Regions from separate parts of the Alcanivorax sp. 97CO-5 genome, predicted to be linked through region 3. Evidence: predicted binding sites of a transcription regulator. Region 3 holds the regulator's gene; each other region holds the start of a gene.
The links. The regulator FNR, encoded in region 3, switches genes on or off when oxygen is low (the NO sensors DNR and NnrR bind a similar motif). The targets are predictions, from matches to a motif close to TTGATNTANATCAA.

Region 1 (6,860 bases), on a different contig from region 3:
CCCATTACGACGCCCAGGCTCCACAGGGCGCGAATACGACCGAAATAAACACCCGCGCCACTGCCAGTTCGAGTCAGAGCGAGGCCATCGAAGCCCTTGAGACCAAAAGGAACGCGGCACAAAAAGCCAAAGAGGCTGCCGCGAGTCAAGCCAAGGAGCAAAAGCGACTGGAAACGGAACCAGAAGCGGTCGCTCAAGAACGCTGCGAACAACACCGCAAGAATCTGGAAACCCTGACCAACAAGCCCACCGTACGGCGTAAAAACCCGGAAACAGGTGAACTGGAAGTGATCGACCAGCAAGTTAGAGACGAGATGCTCGCCGAGACCCGTAGTGCCTTGGAGAAATGCGAAGGCCGCTAAGCTGAGACTAAAAGCCCGCCCACAAAAAAGCCGCCGGCGTTACCACCGGCGGCCTTTCTTTACTTGGCCCAAAGGGACGATTAACGGCCAAACGTAAACCGCCCCTCTTCCACATCCACGTGAATGGTATCGCCCTGAACGTACTCGCCTTTCAGCAGCGATTGAGCCAGCGGATTTTCCAACTGCTGCTGGATAGCCCGCTTAAGCGGACGAGCCCCGTAGACGGGATCAAAACCGGCATCCACCAGCTGATCAAGCGCCGCATCACTCAGCTCCAGGCTCATTTCCCGCTCCGCCAATCGCTTGCGCAAGAAACCCAACTGAATGGACGCAATGCCCTTGAGCTGATCTTTGGCCAGCGGATGGAACACCACGGTTTCATCTACTCGGTTGAGGAACTCCGGGCGGAAGTGGTTACCTACCACCTCCATCACCGCCGATTTCATCGTTTCATAATCACTAGCAGATTCGGCATCAGAACCTGCCAGCTTCTGAATCAGATCAGAACCCAGGTTGGATGTCATCACCACCACAGTATTGCGGAAGTCCACGGTACGGCCTTGGCCATCCGTCAGGCGACCATCATCGAGCACCTGCAACAGAATGTTGAACACATCCGGGTGGGCTTTTTCCACCTCGTCCAGCAACACCACCGAGTAAGGTTTACGTCGCACTAACTCGGTGAGGTAGCCGCCTTCCTCATAACCCACATAGCCCGGAGGGGCTCCCACCAGCCGAGCCACGGAATGTTTTTCCATAAACTCAGACATGTCGATGCGAACCATGGCCTCTTCGGTGTCGAACAGGAAGTTGGCCAGCGCCTTACAAAGTTCCGTTTTACCCACCCCGGTGGGGCCCAGAAACAGGAAGCTGCCGTTGGGTCGATTCGGATCTGACAACCCTGCCCGGGAGCGGCGTACCGCATTAGCCACCGCCTCAACAGCCTCATTCTGGCCGACCACCCGATCATGCAAGGCATCTTCCATACGCAGCAACTTGTCCTTCTCACCTTCCAACATTTTCGATACAGGAATGCCGGTCCACTTGGCCACCACCTCAGCAATTTCCTCGTCGGTGACCTTGTTACGCAGCAGCTGCGTCTCAGTTTGGGCTTGTTCTTCCCGGTCCTGGGCATCCTGAACTTTCTTTTCCAGTTCCGGAATTTCGCCGTACTGCAGTTCGGACATACGGCTCAGGTCGCCGGCGCGACGGGCCTGCTCCAGCTCCACACGAGCCTGCTCCAGCTCCGCCTTATATTCGGCTGCGCCCTGCAACGCGGCTTTCTCCGCCTGCCAAATTTCCTCTAGATCCGCGTACTCTTTTTCCAGCTCATCGATCTCATCTTCCAGCTTTTCCAGCCGCTTGCGGCTGGCATCATCGTCTTCCTTGCGCAGCGCTTCACGCTCCATTTTCAGCTGGATCAAACGGCGATCTAGGCGGTCCATTTCCTCCGGCATAGAGTCGATTTCCATACGGATACGGCTGCCGGCCTCGTCGATCAGATCAATGGCCTTATCCGGCAGTTGTCGATCGGTAATGTAGCGATGACTCAAGCGAGCAGCGGCAATGATGGCGCCATCGGTGATGTCCACGCCATGGTGAACTTCGTAACGCTCTTTCAAGCCCCGCAGAATGGCAATGGTGTCTTCCACCGTGGGCTCATCCACCAGCACTTTCTGAAAACGACGCTCCAGCGCGGCATCTTTCTCAATGTACTGCCGGTATTCGTCCAGCGTGGTAGCACCCACACAGTGCAGCTCACCCCGAGCCAGTGCCGGCTTGAGCATATTGCCCGCATCCATGGACCCTTCACCCTTGCCGGCGCCGACCATGGTATGCAGCTCATCAATGAAAAGAATGATGCGCCCTTCCTGCTTAGCCAACTCGTTGAGTACCGCTTTCAAGCGCTCTTCGAACTCTCCTCGATATTTAGCACCCGCGATCAGCGCGGCCATATCCAGCGAGAGCACTTGCTTGTCCTTCAAGCCTTCAGGGACTTCGCCATTCACAATACGCTGAGCAAGGCCTTCGACAATGGCGGTCTTGCCCACCCCGGGCTCACCGATCAATACCGGGTTGTTCTTGGTGCGACGCTGCAAGACCTGAATAGTACGGCGAATTTCGTCGTCCCGGCCGATCACCGGGTCAAGCTTGCCGGACTCCGCTCGCTCGGTCAGGTTCACGGTGTACTTATCTAGCGCTTCACGTTTGTCTTCCGCGTTGGGATCGTTCACCGTTTCGCCCCCTCGTACTTCAGCAATTTTTTCAGCCAGCACCTTACGAGTGACGCCGGCATTCTTAAACAGCTTACCCAGCTCACCGCTATCGTCGCAGGCCGCCAGCAACACCACTTCCGTAGAAAGATACTGGTCACCGCGCTGCTGAGCTTCCCGGTCGGCAATATTCAGCATCCGCCCGGTGGCTTGTCCCATCTGCACATCACCATTGAAGTTAGTCACCGTGGGCAGCTTGTCCACAGCCATTTTCAGGGCGGTAATCACATCGGCAACGTTGGCGCCTGCTTTTTCCAACAACGGCCGAGCGGCGCCTCCCTGCTGCTGCATCAACGCCAACATCAGATGAACTGGCTCAATGGTGCTATTACCCTGCCCCACGGCCAAGGATTGCGCGTCTGACAGCGCTTCCTGCAGGCGGGCAGTGAGTTTATCCATTCGCATTGTATCGCTCTCCTATCCGGTCGTGATCCACACAACGCCTCCCTGTCGGCAAGGCCAATGTGATCACCGGTTATCTATCAACTGAATCATAGATGGGTCCGATTGGGCCAGCTTCAAGGTTAATTGTTTTTTGGAAATAGCGAATTGATACCGCGCAATAACAAGCATGACCATAGCCTTAAAGCAAAGAGGCCGCGCCCAATCCTGGATCGCAGCCTCTTTGTTTTTGGATAAAAGAAAAAACAGCCCATATAGCGGAGTCCACTCACCCTCCCCGCTCAACAATCCCTGTTTTCATCCATCAAGCCAGATCAGTGAGGCGAACCGACCCGTTTGGCCTTCCTTACGATAGGAGTAAAAGCGGGACAAATCACAGGCCGTGCAAAGATCTCCACCATGAACATCGTCGATGCCCAACAGGGCCAGCTCAATAATGGCAGCGTGGGCCACAGAAAACCGCCAATGATTAGGGGTAGCATCTTTCTTGAAGGCAGGCTCAAAAGCCGGGCGACCCATGGTGAAAGCGCGATACACGTCATCCCCCACCTGATAACACTGCCCACAAATGGCCGGCCCTAGCCAAGCACTCACTGGCTCACCGCTGGGAGCAATACGAGCGACCCCTTCGGCGATAATGCCCGCTTGCAAGCCGCGCCAACCGGCATGCACCGCCGCCACCGCCGTGCCATCCTTGCGAGCGAGCAACACGGGCAAACAATCAGCCGTCAGCACGACACAAGGCCAACGCTGCTGATCGGTCCAAACACCGTCTGCCTCATTATTCTGTTCATCTGCCCGCATCACCCGTTTGCCATGGACCTGCCACAACCAGGCCGCAGGATGATCCGCCTGTAATTGTTTCTCCACATGGTGGCGCGCCCGCTCCACTCGCTCAGGCTGGTCACCACAATTCAGCCCCAAATTTAAACCGTTCCAAGGTTTAGGGGAGAGATCGCCAGCCCGGGTGGTCACACATACCCGCACTGCCGGGTGTGGATTCCAATCCGGGCACAACCACTCACTCTTGTCCGGTAGTGACATTTCCGGCTCCTTGATCATGAAGGGGCGCAGGCCCCTTCCCCCGCTCATATTGAACAACACACCTGATTGAGGCTAAGCGGGGGTGACCTATTCGTCTTTGATGTCATTTTCCAACGCGACAATCAGGCTAGTCATATCCGCCGGCAATTCGGCTTGAAACTCACAATACTCTCCCGTAGCCGGGTGGATCAGCCCCAATTTCCTGGCATGTAGCGCTTGGCGGGGAAATTTATGCAGCGCCTGACGCAACGCTTCGGTGGCACCGGCTGGCTGCTTGAGGCGACCTCCGTAGAGCGGATCACCCACCAGCGGATAGTTGCGATGGGCCATATGAACGCGAATTTGATGGGTACGACCGGTTTCCAGTTGCACCTGAATCCGGGTGTGAGCCCGGTAACGATCAAGCACCCGGTAGTGAGTCACCGCATTTTTTCCGCCGGTTTTCACTACCGCCTGCTTCTTACGGTCCACCGGATGACGCCCCATGGGCGCATCCACCTTGCCACCGCCAGTCATCACCCCCACCGCAATGGCCTCGTATTGCCGAAACAGACTTTTATCTTGTAGTTGCGCCACCAGGCTCTGATGAGCTTCTAGAGAACGGGCCACCACCATTAACCCAGTAGTATCACGGTCCAAACGGTGAACAATACCCGCACGGGGCAGGCTGTTAAGGCGTTCGTCCAAGTGAAGCAACCCGTTAAGCAATGTGCCATCTGCGTGGCCTGCGGCCGGGTGAACCACTAGCCCGGCGGGCTTATTAATCACGATCAGGTCGTCATCCTGATAGACCACATCCAGATCGATGGACTGAGGCTGATCATCCAATTCAGGCTCAATTTCCACCTCCAGAGTCAGCGATTCATTACCGGTCAGCTTCTCTTTGGGCTTGGTCTGGGCACCGTTGACCGTCAACACACCATTCTTGATCCAAGTCTGCAGGCGCGAGCGAGAAAAGCCCTCGAACAGCTCCGCCGCTACCTGATCTACCCGCTGCCCGGCGTGCTCCGGCTTCACCTGTTCGGTGCGCTGAATTTTTTCGCCGCCAAGATGTCCCATATAAAAGGTTCCTCAACCTGTGCTTAAATACCCAATTCGCGAATTGTAACCCGTTCAACGAGGAAAGAATGCCACGACTTTTATGGCCACTACTGTGTCTACTGATTCTGGCCGGCTGTGCCGCTAACCCTGAAGATCGCCCGGAGCTCACCGAGGCCGATCAATATCGGGAAGCCCGCGAGTCCATTGAATCGAAAAACTATCTGACGGCCATCGACCAGCTCAAAGAGCTGGAGGCGCGTTTTCCGTATGGAGATTATGCCGAACAGTCCGCACTGGACCTGATTTACGCCCAGTACAAATCTGTGGACTACCCAGCCACAGTGGTAGCGGCACAGCGTTTCATGCGCAACCATCCCGCCCATCCGCGCATGGATTATGCGCTCTACATGCGCGGGCTGGCCAACTTCAATATGGAGAAGGGCCTGTTTGACAATATGGTTGCCTCCGACCGCTCCAGCAAGGATATGGCTGCCGCAAAAGACGCCTTCCGCGACTTCGAGCGCTTGGTCAGCCGCTTTCCGGACAGCGAGTACGCCCCTGACGCTCGCGCCCGCATGGTACATATCCGCAATCAACTCGCCCGGCAGGAACTCCACGTGGCACGCTATTACGCGCGGCGCGGCGCCATCGTCGCCTCTCTTAACCGAGCGCAGTATGTGGTAAAACACTATCAGCATACCCCAGCCGTGGAAGAAAGCTTGGCCATTATGGTGAAAGGCTACCAACGGCTAGAGCTCCCCAAGCAGGCTGAAAAAAGCCGCGCGGTGCTGGCCCTGAACTGGCCCAACAGCACCTTTCTAGATGACGACAAACACGTAGACCTGGCTTGGTGGCCAGATGAGGATAACGGCTTACTCAGTTTGCTGACATTCGATTTGTTATAACATGCTGCACGCAAACAGAACGCCCGACGCCTAACGAAGAAAGCCCGCAATAGCGGGCTTTTGGGTGTTTACCTAGTAGCAAACATCTTGCGCCACAGCCACTTAATCTCCCGGCCGCCAACCGTTGGTTATTGGATAGCGCCGGTCCTTGCCGAAAGCCCGGCGGCTAACGCGCGGCCCCACGGCAGCCTGGCGACGCTTATACTCGTTGCGGTCCGTGAGTTTCACCACCCGATACACTGTTTCTCGATCAAAACCATCACGAATCACCGCTTCGGCGCTCATGTCCTGCTCCACGTAACGCTCCAGAATCGCGTCCAGCTCGTCGTAATCAGGCAGAGAATCACTGTCCACTTGGTCTGGAGCCAACTCTGCGGATGGAGGGCGCGTAATCACCCTGTCGGGAATAATTTCCGCCCCAGCCTGTTGGTTGCGCCAACGACACAGGTTAAACACTGACGTCTTGAAGACATCCTTGAGCACCGAGAAGCCTCCCGCCATATCGCCATACAGCGTGGCATACCCCACCGCCATTTCGCTCTTGTTACCCGTGGTCAACACGACTGAACCGTTCTTGTTGGAAAGCGCCATCAACAGCACCCCGCGACAGCGAGCCTGGAGGTTTTCTTCGGTTGTGTCCCGGGAGGTGCCTGCAAACGGCTCCCTGAGAATATCCATAAACCCATTAAACGCTGCCTCGATCGGCAATAACCGGTAATGGACGCGCAGGGTTCGAGCCTGTTTTTCTGCGTCTTCCAGACTCATGGCAGAGGTATACTGAAATGGCATCATCACCGCCTCCACCCGTTCCGGGCCAAGGGCATCCACCGCCA
Region 2 (6,860 bases), on a different contig from region 3:
TCGCCCGGACCCGGTGCATCTGGTGCTGGTGAATAACCCGGAACATCACCCGAAAGGGGATTTTCATCTGACAGACACGAGCCGCTTGCGCGATAATGCCGAGCCTAAGCTCACCTATGCCGGTATTGGCCGTTTTGACCCTGCTATTTTTGCGCAGTTAGCGGACGGTGAAGCGAAGCTGGCGCCGGTGTTGCGTGCGGCCATGGCCGACGATGCGGCCAGCGGCGAGCATCATGCAGGGCAGTGGTGGGATATCGGCACCCCGGAACGTCTCGCGGAACTGGATCGACTGCTCAGCGGCACCTGATCCAGTACTGAAATTGATTGTTTTGTGAGATCGGTGCAATCACCGCTCCACAGTGACGCTGTCACAACTCATGCATTTTAAGGAATTGTCATGCCCAAGCAGGACTATCTGATCGCCCCCTCCATCCTTGCCGCCAACTTTGCCCGTTTAGGCGAAGAGTGCGATGCGGTGCTGGCGGCCGGCGCCGATGTGATCCATTTTGACGTGATGGACAACCATTACGTGCCTAACCTGACCATCGGCCCCATGGTCTGCAAGGCCCTGCGCGACCACGGCATCAGCGCCCCCATAGACGTGCACCTTATGGTCAGCCCGGTGGATGAATTGATCAGCATGTTCGCCGAAGCCGGGGCCAGCTACATCACCTTTCACCCGGAAGCCAGCCAGCACGTGGACCGTTCCCTGCAGCTGATTAAGAGCTATGGTTGCAAGGCTGGGCTGGTGCTCAACCCGGCGACACGCCCGGATTGCCTGGAATACGTGATGGACAAGCTGGATATGATCCTGCTGATGAGTGTGAACCCAGGCTATGGCGGCCAGACGTTTATTCCCTCTACCTTGGATAAAACCCGCGCTGTGCGCCAACTGATCGACGCTAGCGGCTACGACATCCGCCTGGAAGTGGACGGCGGCGTCTCTGAAAAGAACATCCGCGAAGTGGCCGCTGCCGGCGCCGATACCTTCGTGGCCGGCTCGGCCATCTTCGGTAAAGAAAATTACGCCGCCGTTATCCAGCAAATGCGCGATGAGCTGGCGCAGGCTTAACGGCCTAGGGCGCTCAGGAGGGAACCGAATGGTCATAATGTTGCCTTATCCCTCCATGCGCTACGCCATTCCTTCACTTTGTTGTTTGCTGCTCCTGCTGGCCGGTTGTGCCGGCAGGGCCCCGGCTGGCGCGCCTCCATCCGTGCAAACCCCTGTTGCTCCCACTCGCTCGGCAACTGTCGGCACCGCACCGGATCTCCAAGCCCAGCAGGAATTGGATGCGCTAGTGGCGCAAGTAATGTCCGAAGCGCCCCCGCCCCCCCTGCTTATGTCACTGGAAGCTCAGCACGAAGACTGGAAAGGTGTCCCCTATCGTTACGGTGGTCTGAGCCCCCGCGGCGTGGACTGCTCCGGCTTCGTCTACCTCACCTTTCAGTCGCGCTTGGGTATGGAAGTCCCGCGCACCACCCTTGAGCTGCTGAAAAGCGGGAAAAAGGTAAAGCGCGGTGACATTCGTGTGGGTGACCTGGTGTTCTTCCGCACTGGGCCTGGCAATCGCCATGTGGGAATTTACATGGGGGGCGATGAATTTATGCATGCGTCGGTGAGTAAGGGGGTGATGCAGTCGTCGCTGCACAACCCCTATTGGAGTCAGCGCTATTGGCAGGCTCGGCGGTTGGTGAATCGGTAGCACACGTTCGATATTACTCTTAAGAAATCCCCCGGATTCCCAGCGTCTCCCGAAATCACAGCCAAGACTAAACCCGCTAGAAAAGCGCGCGCCCCTTGCCGCCAGGACACCTCCTGCCCCAGCCTCATTGTTTATCGAATTCCTGCCCGTTTTCACCCTCACGCAAGCTGAATATGTAGGATATGGCTTACATAAATTTGTAAGTGGTTGATTGGTGTTTTTTTAGAAGAGGGCGATGGAGCTCGCTGTAGGGGGCTGTTGCTGTTAGGTGGCTTGCGAGTCGGATAGTAGCGTGGCGACGATGTTGTTTCAGCGTTTTTGTAGCACTGAGACGGTGGTCAACCCGCTTCCTCCAACGGCTTCCCTTGCGGATCTACAAACCGCACATCCCGCACGGTGAGAGCCTGGCCCTGTTGGTTGTGAACCGCTACCGGGGCCAGCGGTTCGCCGGTTTGGCGGTCCACCAGTTTCATGGTGTCTTTCTCGCCGTTCCAGCGTTCGCTCCACTGGCGCAGGGCGGTGATGACGGTAAACAGATCCCGGCCCTTGTCGGTGAGGCGGTATTCGTAGCGCTTGCCGTGTTCGCCCACGTCCACACGCACCATAACGCCGTTATCCACCAACCGCGATAGACGGTTGCAGAGGATGTTTTTGGCGATGCCCAGGCTATGCTGGAAATCCACAAAGCGGCGGGTGCCCAGCATGGCCTGCTTGACCACCAGCAGGGACCACCAGTCACCAACCTCATTGAGGGCGCAGGCTACGGAGCAGCCCATGTCGTCGAAGCGTTTACGTGTCATGGCGGCAGTATAGATCAGAATGGTTGCATTAAGAAACCAAATAAGGTTTTATTACGCAACTAAATTGAATTGACCGCCCATGATGGCGGATGCGCTGATTCTGTTTGTTTGTTGGGAAAATACGGTTGAAAGGGCTACTGCGAGGGTGCTTGCCATTGCTAGCCCCTTTTTTTGTTACCTCCAATGCTCACGCCGAGCCAGGTACGGGCTCGGCTTAGAGAGTGAATAAACGAAGATTGATTAGGAGAGCCTCATGAGTAGTTCCCTGGATAGCCTGTTGCGTCCTTTTGAACTTAAGTCTTTGAAAATGCGTAATCGAGTGGCCATGGCGCCCATGACGCGCACCTTTTCTCCGGGTTATGTGCCTAATGATCAGGTGGTGGGCTATTACCAGCGCCGAGCCGAGGGCGAGGTGGGCCTGATCATTACCGAGGGTACTTTTGTGGGCCACAAGGCCGCCAATGGTTATGAGGGTGTGCCGGCTATTTATGGCGATGAGGCCATGGCGGGTTGGAAGAAAGTGGTGGACGCGGTGCACGCTGCCGGTGGGCAGATCATTCCACAGTTGTGGCATGTGGGCTCAGTGCGTAAGCCGGGTATTGGCCCGGACAAGGATGTGCCTGCTTATTCGCCTTCCGGTTTGTTTAAGCCGGGTAAAAAAAATGGCGAAGCTATGAGCAAAGCGGATATCCAGGATGTGATTCGTGCTTTTGCTGAATCTGCCAAGGCGGCTAAAGAGGTGGGCTTTGATGGGGTCGAGATTCATGGTGCCCATGGTTATCTACTCGATCAGTTTTTCTGGGAAGGCACCAATCAGCGTGATGATGAGTACGGTGGGTCCATCGAGAACCGTGCCCGTTTTGGTATCGAGATTGTTAAGGCGGTACGCGAGGCGGTAGGTGAGGACTTCGCCATCGTGCTGCGTTTTTCCCAGTGGAAGCAGCAAGATTACGAGGCAAAGCTGGCTCATAATCCAGAAGAGCTGGAGCGCTTCCTGATGCCGTTTGTGGAGGCCGGTGTCGATGTGTTTCACGCGTCTACGCGCCGTTTTTGGTTGCCAGAATTTGAGGGGTCCGATCTGAACTTGGCAGGTTGGACTAAAAAGATTACGGGTAAGCCGGTGATTTCTGTGGGCAGCGTGGGTTTGGATGGCGACTTCCTCAATAGCCCAGAAGGCATGGGTGGAACGGCTAACCCGACGGGGCTTGATGAGCTGGAGCGGCGCATGGATAACGACGAGTTCGACATAATTGCCGTGGGCCGTGCGTTGCTGCAGGACCCGAACTGGTTGGTGAAAATACGTGAGGGTAAGGAAGACGAAATTGCGCCGTTCACTAAGGCTGCGCTGGGCAGCTTGAGTTAAGAGTGAAAGGTTAAAAGTTGAAATGCGGGCCGGGGTTTACCAGGGCCGATAACATAGAGGCCGCGCCCAGATCTGGACGCGGCCTCTTTCGTTTCAGTAACACGCTTCGCTTTGTTCCTGCCGCTGGCTTTTGTGTTTCAGGTGGCTTGGGCCTCAAACGGTGTTGCAGCCCAAGCTCGTAGCGTGTCGCTCACTCCTCTGCCTGCTCCTCCAGCGACTGGTTAACGGCTAGCGCCAGCAGGGTGCAAATAACGCCGGATAGCAGGTATACGGTCACCGACATGAGTCCGAATTTGGCGGACAGGCCCAAGGCGACCAGCGGGGCGAAGGCGGCACCGAACAACCAAGCGAAATCAGAAGTGAGGGCGGCGCCGGTGTAGCGAAAGCGCGGGGCGAAGTTGGCCGTCACTGTGCCGGATGCTTGGCCGTAGGACACTCCGAGCAAAGCAAAGCCCAGCAGAATGAAGGTGTCTTGCATGACCGGGCTACCGCCCATTAGCAGTGGGGTGAGAAGGCTGAATACGCCAATCATGGCGGCCAGGGCGCCCACGGTGGTGCGTTTGCCGATGCGGGCGGCGATCCAGCCGGAGCCGATGGTGGCGATGATGCCCACGAAGCCACCCAATACTTGTACGGTGAGCACTTCGGCGGTGGTCTGGCTGCCCTGGAAGGCAATCCATGACAGTGGAAAAATGGTTACCACATGAAATAGCGCATAGCTGGCCAAGGCGGCAAAGGAGCCGATAAAAATATTGTGGCCCTCCTCTCGCACCATCTCGCTGGTGCGAATGGGTTCCAGTTCACTTTCCTGCATGGCTTCGGTGTATTCCTCGCCTAGCACCAAGCGCAGCCGCGCGAATAGGGCGACCACGTTGATGGCGAATGCCACGAAGAACGGATAACGCCAACCCCAGCTCATGAAATCCGCAGCGCTCAGGCTGTTATAAAGATACAGGAACAGGGCGCTGGCGATCACGAAGCCAAGGGGGGCGCCCAGCTGGCCAATCATGGTGTACCAGCTGCGGCTTTCTTTGGGGGCGTTTAGGGCCAGTAATGAAGGGAGGCCATCCCAGGAACCGCCGAAGGCGATCCCTTGCATCATCCGAAACAGGGCCAGCAGCACGATGGCATGGCCGCCGAGTTGTTCATAACCGGGCAGGAAGGCAATGCCCGCAGTGGCTGTGCCGAGAAGGAAGAGGGCGGTGGTGAGTTTGATGCCGCGGCCCCACTGTCGCTGGATCCACATGAACAGGGCGGTACCAAAGGGCCGTGCCACAAAGGCCAGCGCAAACACCATGAAGGCATAGAGCATTCCTTGCAGCTGACCGGTAAACGGGAAGAACAGCTGAGGAAAGATCAGCACGGAGGCGATGCCGTAGACAAAAAAGTCGAAATACTCGGAGGTACGGCCGATGACCACACCCACGGCGATTTCGTTTGGGGCCACGGAGCTGTGGCCGGGTTTGCTCGGCATCGAAGCCGAAGAGGTCTGAGACATGTTTTGCGCTCTTCACCAGAGTTGTTGTTAGGGCTCGGAATAACGGTTTGCATGTTTTGAGCAATGTTGAGTGGGAAAACCGTTATTAAAAGGCTCCTTTGTGCATTGATTTCCATCAAGAATATTTAGACTTTAAGCCTATGGGACAAAATGTCCAATACCGGCTACTGATGCCCTTGGATAGAGTCCCGGCTACTTAAAAGCCAACCAGAAGATTCGCCAATGCAATTATTCAAATACTTGCGTGGAGCGTCGTTGACGTTGCTTGTCACCGCCTTGCTTGCGGGTTGCGACGCAGTCGTGATGTCCCCCTCTGGTGACGTGGCCGTGCAACAACGGGATCTGCTTGTGTGGGCCACGGTCTTGATGCTGCTTGTCATTGTGCCGGTGATCGTGCTGACGCTGTGGTTTGCTTGGCATTACCGGGAAGCCAACACGAAAGCCAACTACAAACCCGATTGGAACCATTCCACCGTGCTGGAACTGGTGATCTGGTCTGTTCCCCTCATGATTATCATCGCGCTGGGCGCCATGACCTGGGTGAGTACCCATAAGTTAGACCCCTACCGTCCGCTGGACCGCATTGATGCGCACACACCGGTGCCGGCGACGCTGGAGCCGCTCACCGTGGAAGTGGTGGCGCTGGATTGGAAGTGGTTGTTTATCTATCCGGAGCAGGGAATTGCCACCGTCAATGAATTGGCGGCGCCGGTGAATCATCCTATTCGCTTCAAGATTACCGCCTCTACCATGATGAATTCTTTCTTTATTCCGGCCATGGCCGGGCAGATCTATGCCATGGCAGGCATGGAAACAAAGCTACACGGGGTGATCAACGAGCCGGGTGTCTATAAAGGCTTTTCGGCTAACTACAGTGGCGCGGGTTACTCACAGATGAAGTTTGATTTCCACGGGTTAAGCGAAGAGGACTTCGATGACTGGGTGGCGAAGGTGAAGGCCAGCGAGGGAAATCTGAGCCGTGATGAATACCTGCAACTGGAAGCGCCGAGTATTGATGAACCGGTGAGCTATTACGGTGAAGTGGATCCAACACTTTACTACGGCATTTTTAATCGCTGTGTAGAGCCAGGCCAAGTCTGTATGGAAGACATGATGTACCACGCAGGGATGAATAAGCATGCAGGGCATCACGCTGATGCCAAGGCTAACCATGAAGGTCATCAAGATCACGAAGGTAATGCCGGCCACCCGCACCATGGAGGCCACCATGAATAAATTTTTCCTGATCGCAAACGCAGTAGGTGCCGCCCATGTTTGAGAACCTGGATCTGATCAAACTGATCTTTGGTCGCCTTACCTGGGAGGCAATCCCCTTCCATGATCCGATCATCCTCAGCACCTTTGCCATGGTGGCGCTGGGGGGAGTCGCGGTGCTGGCGGCGCTGACGCGCTATAAGCTGTGGGGCTACCTGTGGAATGAATGGTTCACTACCATCGACCACAAGAAAATCGGCATCATGTACATCATCCTTGGC
Region 3 (6,860 bases):
GAGTCCGCCGGGGTTGGGTCAAGGTATCCCAGCCTTTGGATATTTTGCTAAGTATACTTGATCAAAAAGTGGAAAATCTTGCGGATGCGCTTGAGGACGTACACCGAGACTTGGAAAAAGTCGGCTACAGCGTGCTGGAGGAAGAAAACGGAAAACTGGAAGAAGACATTGAGCGTCTGGCCCAGCTAGAAGACACTAACGGGAAAATCCGTTTGTGTTTGATGGATACCCAGCGCTCTATCTCGTTTATTCAGCGCTATGTGCGCCCTGATAAAATTCGGCGGAGAACCTGTGCGGAAATTCAGCATGACCTAGATACGTTGATGTCACACACCACCTTCCTGTTCGACAAAATCAACTTTCTGATGGATGCAGCCCAGGGCTTTATCAACATTCAGCAAAATCAGATCATCAAGATATTCTCTATTGCCGCCGTGGTGTTTCTGCCCCCCACCATGATCGCCAGCATCTACGGGATGAACTTCGACATTATGCCAGAACTGGACTTCCGCTTTGGCTACCCCATGGCAATTGGTTTGATGGTGTTGTCCGGCATGGCGCCGTATTGGTACTTCAAACGCAAGGGCTGGTTGTAGAAGGCATCGGTGGTGGGTAGCAGAGGCTCACCCCCCCGCACATCAACCGGCCAATACCCATCCGCTCGTTGTCTCAGCCGCCTTGCCATCCTCGGCCAGCTTGATCAGATGGGCGCTCAACGAAAGTTGGGCCACCCCGTGTAAAAAGGCGGGCACATCGTCATAAACCGCGGTTACCAATGTTGCCAATGGCTGAGCGTCTTTGCTCAAGCTGTCGAGCACCTTGTCTTCGCGTTTCTGGCGATGGGCGAGGGTGTGAATGAGTATCTTTTCTGGGTTAGTGATGACATCGCCATGGCCTGGCGCCATAAGCTTAATACCACGGTTTTGCAATTTTCTCAGCGAAGCAAAATAGGCTTGCATGCACCCGGACGGGGGGGCGATCACCACGGTAGAGCCCTGGATCAGATGGTCCCCGGTGAACAGCAAGCCTTGCTCACTCAGGTAACAGAGGTGGTTGCCCACATGCCCAGGGGTCTCAATGGCTGTAAGCATGGCGCCGCCGCAGTCTACCGTGTCACCTTCAGCCAACAAGGTATCTGCATCCCAGCTTTCGTCCTGGAGCCCATCATCGGGCACCCAAGGGCCAAGGCAGCGAGCCCCTGTAGCGGCGACTAGAGCTAGTGCGCCGGGAGAATGATCACGGTGTGTATGCGTCACAATTACCTGGGTAATCGGTTTGTTCAGAGAACGGGCAGCCTGCAATAATGACTGCAAATGCTCCCGGTCCTCGGGGCCAGGGTCAATAACGGTAAGGCTGTCCTTGCCAAACAGGTAGCTGTTGGTGCCTGGCCCAGTCATCATGCCTGGGTTGCGCGCCAGCATCCGCCAGGCATTGTCGCCAATGGGGGTGAGCTGGCCGGGAATCAAGGATGCCATAGTGACTCCTGGAATTTTGGAAGCCGCATTGTGACGACTCAGCGCATATCTTGCCAGCACCGAATTTCAGGGGTTCGGATAGGCTAACTTATCCACTACTCGCAGCTGCCAGCGATCCACCGGGGTGTTTTCCTTGGGGTGACGGCTGACGACAGCAAATTGATATTCGCTTCCTTTAGGTAAATACATTTGCAGCGTTATCGGTTGCTGATAAATCACCGCACAGCTAGATTGGGTCGAACAATGCAGTGCCTGAGCCCGTAAGGTCAGGGCTGCCACATCCTGCGCACCTTCATTGCGAACGGTGCCACTGAGCCGAACACCGGATTCAGAATTGCGAATTTCCGTGAGCGCCAGTGCGATGCCTTCCGGTGCCATACGAACCTGGTCATGCATGCTGTCTTGCCAAACGCCAACGCCGAGAGTGATCAAGCCGGCCAACACCAGGCTGACCGTCAGCAAAAACGGCCGGCGCCCCCATTGCCAGCTTCCCCACAACAGGGCAGAGACCGCGATAACCACCGTTAATATAAGCAATAGGCGCATTAATCCTCCGTAGATGCAGACCTGACCATCCCTGATTCATATAATCCCCAAAGGCATATGTAAAGGAGAAGGGCATGTTGATTGTTGTCTCACCGGCCAAAACGCTTGATTACGAAAGCGAATTACCGGCATTAAAAACCACGCAACCCCGCTTACTTGATGATAGCGAGGCGTTGATAGCGCGCGCGCGGCAGCTTTCTCCAGCAGATATCAGCAGCCTGATGGGGGTTAGTGACAAAATTGCCCATCTTAACGCAGAACGCTTTTCCTTGTGGGAGAGGCCCTTCAACAAAAAAAATGCCCGGCCAGCGGCGTTTGCGTTCAAGGGTGACGTTTACACAGGTCTAGACATTGAATCATTCAATGATCATCAGCTTAGCGAGGCGCAGCAGCGTTTTCGAATGTTATCTGGACTTTACGGTGTGCTTCGACCGCTAGATCTAATGCAAGCCTACCGTCTAGAAATGGGCACAAAGCTTGATAATGAGCGTGGCAAGGACCTCTATGCCTTTTGGGGCAACACCATTACCGAATTGCTCAACAAAGATATGAAAGACGCCAAAACTGATGTGTTAGTGAATTTGGCATCCAACGAGTACTTTAAGGCAGTAAAAAAGAAAGCGGTTGCTGGCACAATCATTGAGCCAGTATTCCAAGATGAAAAAAATGGTAACTATAAGATTATCAGTTTTTACGCCAAGAAAGCGCGGGGCTTAATGGCCGCCTGGATTATCAAGAAAGGCCTTAAGGATCCGGCAAAGTTAACCCAGTTTGATGTGGCCGGTTATTGTTACTGTGAGGCGCAATCCACTGCATTAAGGCCCGTATTCCGACGGCCAGAGCAAGGGTAGGGGTAGGGCTTCAGATGGTGCCACAAGCGAGGCTTGCGGCACCGATCAACGTCAATCTTTCTTATTCTCGTCAAATTCATTTTTGGCGGCAAGAAAGCCTGTTTTAAGTCCATCCCAAGCAAGCTCTAGTCCTGTCTTGATATCATCCCAAGCATCATCGCTATGGGACTCCAACCGCTCTAGCTTGTTTTCAAATTCTTTACGGCGATGCTTCATTTCAGCAATCTTTTCCTTGGCATCTTCACGCCACTCATCACGCAAATCATTCAGTCGTGCCGTTAGGCGATCGAGCTGATAATCCCAGTCTTCAAGTTGCTGACGAGCACGCGCAGTAAAATCCTTCTTGTCAGACATAACGTTAGCCTCTCTTGATTTGCTACTGTTAATCAATCCAGGGGGACTGAAATCCATCTGGTTTTACCACCAAAACATCCGCATTCGCCTTGGTAATCACCGACTCTGCCGTTGAACCAAGCAACAACCTTTCGGGCAAATTACGGTGTACTGTACCCAGCACCATTAGATCCACATCATTTTGCTCACAGTGGCTGGCCAAGGTTTGTGCGATCGGACCACTGAGCGTACACATCTGCTGCTTATCCAGGCCCTGGGTAGCGCCAAACTGGAAAAAGTTATCCCGATGGAAGCTGCGCACTTTTTCCATACTGGCGGTGTAATCAGGAATGGCTTCACCGGCCACCATGATTAAGCCCTCATCCATTTCGTCGAGCACATGGCAGGCAGTGAGGTCCGCACCGAGCAGGGTGGAGTATCGACGAGCGCAGTCAAGAACATGAATAGACAGCTTGTCGTCTAAGGCCTCCCCGGTGCCTGGATCTAGAGCGGCCAAGATTCGCGGTGGTTTGTTCCATTGGCGGCTGTGTACACACAACACAGAGCAAGGCGCCTTACGAATTAATTGCCAATCGCGGGGCGTGAATAGGTGGCGGCGTAGGGCGCTGTCGTCACTGGTGTGGACGACAGCCAACGATGGCTTTTGGGCCACAATGGCCTTGCGTAAACCGTCCATGCTGTCTTTTTCCCACAGCACGCTGATTTCAGCACGCTCTTGTCCTAGCAGCTGGGTGATCCGTTTGTGCCAAGCATCATGAATTTGCTGCTTCGCGGCCTTTCGGCGCTCCGTATCCAGACCCACAGCCCTAACCATGGCAGAAGAATAGGCATTCACGATGACATGGAGGGGCGCCTGGGAGGCTGCCGCAATTACCTGAGCTTTGCTCAGCGCAGGCTGGTCTGCTTTCAGATCACGATCAAGGATGGCAACAATAGGGGCGGTCATAGTAGTAACTCCATCGCAGGGTCATGGTTCTGGCCACACAGGCTGCCACGATCAAGAATTTCAATTTCCCGGCCATCGACGCGCAGCCACTGTTGTTGCTGGAAGCGAGTAAAGATACGGCTCACGGTTTCCACGGCCATGCCAAGATAATTGGCGATATCATATCGAGACATTGGAAGCCGAAAAATATTGTCACTTAGCCCACGGCGTTGATGCCTTGCAGAAAGCGATAGCAGTAAGGAGGCTACGCGATCGTCGGCATTTTTTTTGCCCAGCAGCATGTGCAGTTCCCGGTCCGAGCGAATCTCATTGCTCATCAGACGGAAAAAATGGTGCTGCAATGACGGAATTTGCTGGGATAGGGTCTCCAGTTGTGCGAAAGGAATTTCACAAACAGTGGCCGTTTCTAAGGCCTTTGCATTGGAGACATGATGGGCTGTGCTAATGCCATCCATACCCAACACTTCGCCGGGCAGATAAAAGCCTGTGACTTGCTCCTCGCCCTCATCGCTGACCACATAGGTCTTCAGGGCGCCAGAACGCACGGCGTAAACGGAGGAAAACCCGTCAGTGGCGCGAAAAAGATGTTCGCCCCGCTTTAAGGGCCGTCCGCGGTGAATAATTCGATCCAACTGGTCGAGCTGGGCTGGCGCTACCGCTAAGGGCAGGCAAATTGGGCTGAGGCTGCAGTCGTTGCAGGAAACTTGATGGGACACGGTTTGACTCCGGTTGATCGCTGCGCAAAGCATCACCCTTAGAGTATAGGGTGCAAATAGTAGAATAAAGGTTAAATAATCCGGCTAAATCGGGTTCTTTGCTCCCTTTGGGTGTAACGGTCAAAAGGCATTACCAATGCACGGCTCACCAAGCGCCCAGTTTCGGTAATGAACAATCGGTCATTCTCAACCGTTACCAGTCCTTGCGCCTCAAACGTTAACCACTCTGTAAGTGCATCGACGAAATAATCCGCAAAATTGATGCCCCATGTGTCACCAAACTGAAGCATGTCAACGGATAAATCACAGAGTAATTGAATAATTAACGCGCGACGAATCTGGTCGTCGCGATTGAGCATAAAGCCTTTTTCGATTGGCAAAATGCGGTCTTCAAGGCTCGTTTGCCAATCGTCCAAGGCCTTGTGATTCTGAGCGTAGAGGTTACCGATCTGGCTGATGGCGCTGACGCCCAAGCCCAGTAAATCTGCATCCCCATGGAGGGTGTACCCCTGAAAATTACGGTGCAACAGACCATTTTCTTGCGCGATGGATAAGCTATCGTTTTCCAGTGCGAAATGGTCCATGCCAATATACCGATAGCCTTGCTCATTAAGCATTTTTCCCGCTCGGGTCAACATATTCAGCTTCTCTTCCGGATCCGGTAGCGCGTGCTCTTGAATCTGACGCTGAATTTTGAAACGCTCCGGCAGGTGGGCGTAATTATAAAGGGAGATGCGGTCCGGACGAAGAGTTAGCAGTTGCTCCAGAGTACGCGCTAAGCTGGACTCCGATTGCCAAGGAAGTCCGTAAATCAAGTCGGTGTTAATAGAGCGAAAACCGAAATCGCGGCTCCATTCCATGGTGTCACGGATCAGCTCATAGGGCTGCACACGATTGACCGCCTTTTGCACGCGAGGGTCTAGATCCTGTACACCCAAACTAACACGGTTGAAGCCTAGGCCTCGTAGCAAGCCCAAGCGGGATTGATCCACCGTGCGCGGATCAATTTCGATAGCGTAGTCACTGCGTTCATCATCACGAAGATTAAAGTGGCGGGCCAGGTCATACACCAGCTCAGTTAGCTGGCCATCATCCAAAAAGGTGGGGGTGCCACCGCCCCAGTGCATCTGGGTAACGGGGCGACGGGAGTCCACGTGCACGGCCTTGCGTTGAATTTCCTGCTTCAGTAAACGTAGGTAGTCTGCCGAGCGCGCCTTGTTGGCAGTAATGATGCGGTTACACGCGCAGTAGTAGCAAACACTGCCACAAAAAGGGATGTGGATGTACAACGACAGTGGCCGCCGCGCCGCATTGCCCTCATCCATAGCTTGCCAGAAGTCCTCCTCAGCAATGCCTGAATGAAAGCTCGGAGCGGGCGGGTAAGAGGTGTAGCGTGGACCGGGCCCGCCATGCTCACGAATCAGTGCTTTGTTCCAGCTAACCATGGGCGGCTCCTGTGCTCACGCAACCTTGTCTTGGCGGTGATTATCCTCTTGTTGCGGGCGCAGAGTTTGATTCAGATCAAGGGTGTAAATGATGATCGTGATGATGCTCTGAAGCGCCGGCCTCTGTGCTTGGGCCGGGCATAGAATGACCAGAATGACCGCTATGTCCATGTTGGGCCATGAGCCAGGCCTGCCAGAAAAACACTAACGCGAGACAGAAAGTCAGAGCACTGGCAATCATCGGCCAAGCGCCTTTACGAAATCGCTGTAGTTGGGAGGCAAGAACACCGGTAATAGCAACAGGTACGACGGTAATAACACCAAAACAGAGCATCACTAAAGCACCCGCAACAGCCGTTCCCCCCGTGGCTGCAAGTGCCAAGGCCGTGTAGATAAGACCGCAAGGCAAAAACCCCCATAAGGACCCCAACATGAGTGCTTTTACTGGGTGATCTATGGGCATGAGCTTGCGAGTAATGGGCTGCAAGCTGCGCCAAAGGCGCTGGCCTATTTTCTCAATACGCTGC

Region 1: clpB (ATP-dependent chaperone ClpB) is a predicted target of FNR. The motif match lies at 3,185-3,198, and genes of this name have one in related genera.
Region 2: cyoA (ubiquinol oxidase subunit II) is a predicted target of FNR. The motif match lies at 5,470-5,483, and genes of this name have one in related genera.

What each region holds. Positions count from the first base shown of each region.
Region 1 is NZ_KI965881.1:8,214-15,073, forward strand. Features, by position in the region: gene Y017_RS04440 (DUF4124 domain-containing protein) at 1-362, shown strand, start outside; gene clpB (ATP-dependent chaperone ClpB) at 443-3,040, opposite strand; gene pgeF (peptidoglycan editing factor PgeF) at 3,335-4,081, opposite strand; gene rluD (23S rRNA pseudouridine(1911/1915/1917) synthase RluD) at 4,169-5,140, opposite strand; gene Y017_RS04465 (outer membrane protein assembly factor BamD) at 5,209-6,027, shown strand; gene Y017_RS04470 (NAD+ synthase) at 6,130-6,860, opposite strand, start outside.
Region 2 is NZ_KI965880.1:61,372-68,231, reverse strand. Features, by position in the region: gene murU (N-acetylmuramate alpha-1-phosphate uridylyltransferase MurU) at 1-307, shown strand, start outside; gene rpe (ribulose-phosphate 3-epimerase) at 398-1,072, shown strand; gene Y017_RS04235 (NlpC/P60 family protein) at 1,101-1,703, shown strand; gene Y017_RS04230 (helix-turn-helix domain-containing protein) at 2,042-2,503, opposite strand; gene Y017_RS04225 (NADH:flavin oxidoreductase) at 2,757-3,866, shown strand; gene Y017_RS04220 (MFS transporter) at 4,057-5,364, opposite strand; gene cyoA (ubiquinol oxidase subunit II) at 5,587-6,600, shown strand; gene cyoB (cytochrome o ubiquinol oxidase subunit I) at 6,636-6,860, shown strand, end outside.
Region 3 is NZ_KI965877.1:36,737-43,596, reverse strand. Features, by position in the region: gene corA (magnesium/cobalt transporter CorA) at 1-596, shown strand, start outside; gene Y017_RS00190 (MBL fold metallo-hydrolase) at 639-1,475, opposite strand; gene Y017_RS00185 (hypothetical protein) at 1,542-2,021, opposite strand; gene yaaA (peroxide stress protein YaaA) at 2,096-2,872, shown strand; gene Y017_RS00175 (hypothetical protein) at 2,924-3,226, opposite strand; gene Y017_RS00170 (universal stress protein) at 3,255-4,172, opposite strand; gene fnr (fumarate/nitrate reduction transcriptional regulator Fnr) at 4,169-4,921, opposite strand; gene hemN (oxygen-independent coproporphyrinogen III oxidase) at 4,960-6,333, opposite strand; gene Y017_RS00155 (sulfite exporter TauE/SafE family protein) at 6,410-6,860, opposite strand, start outside.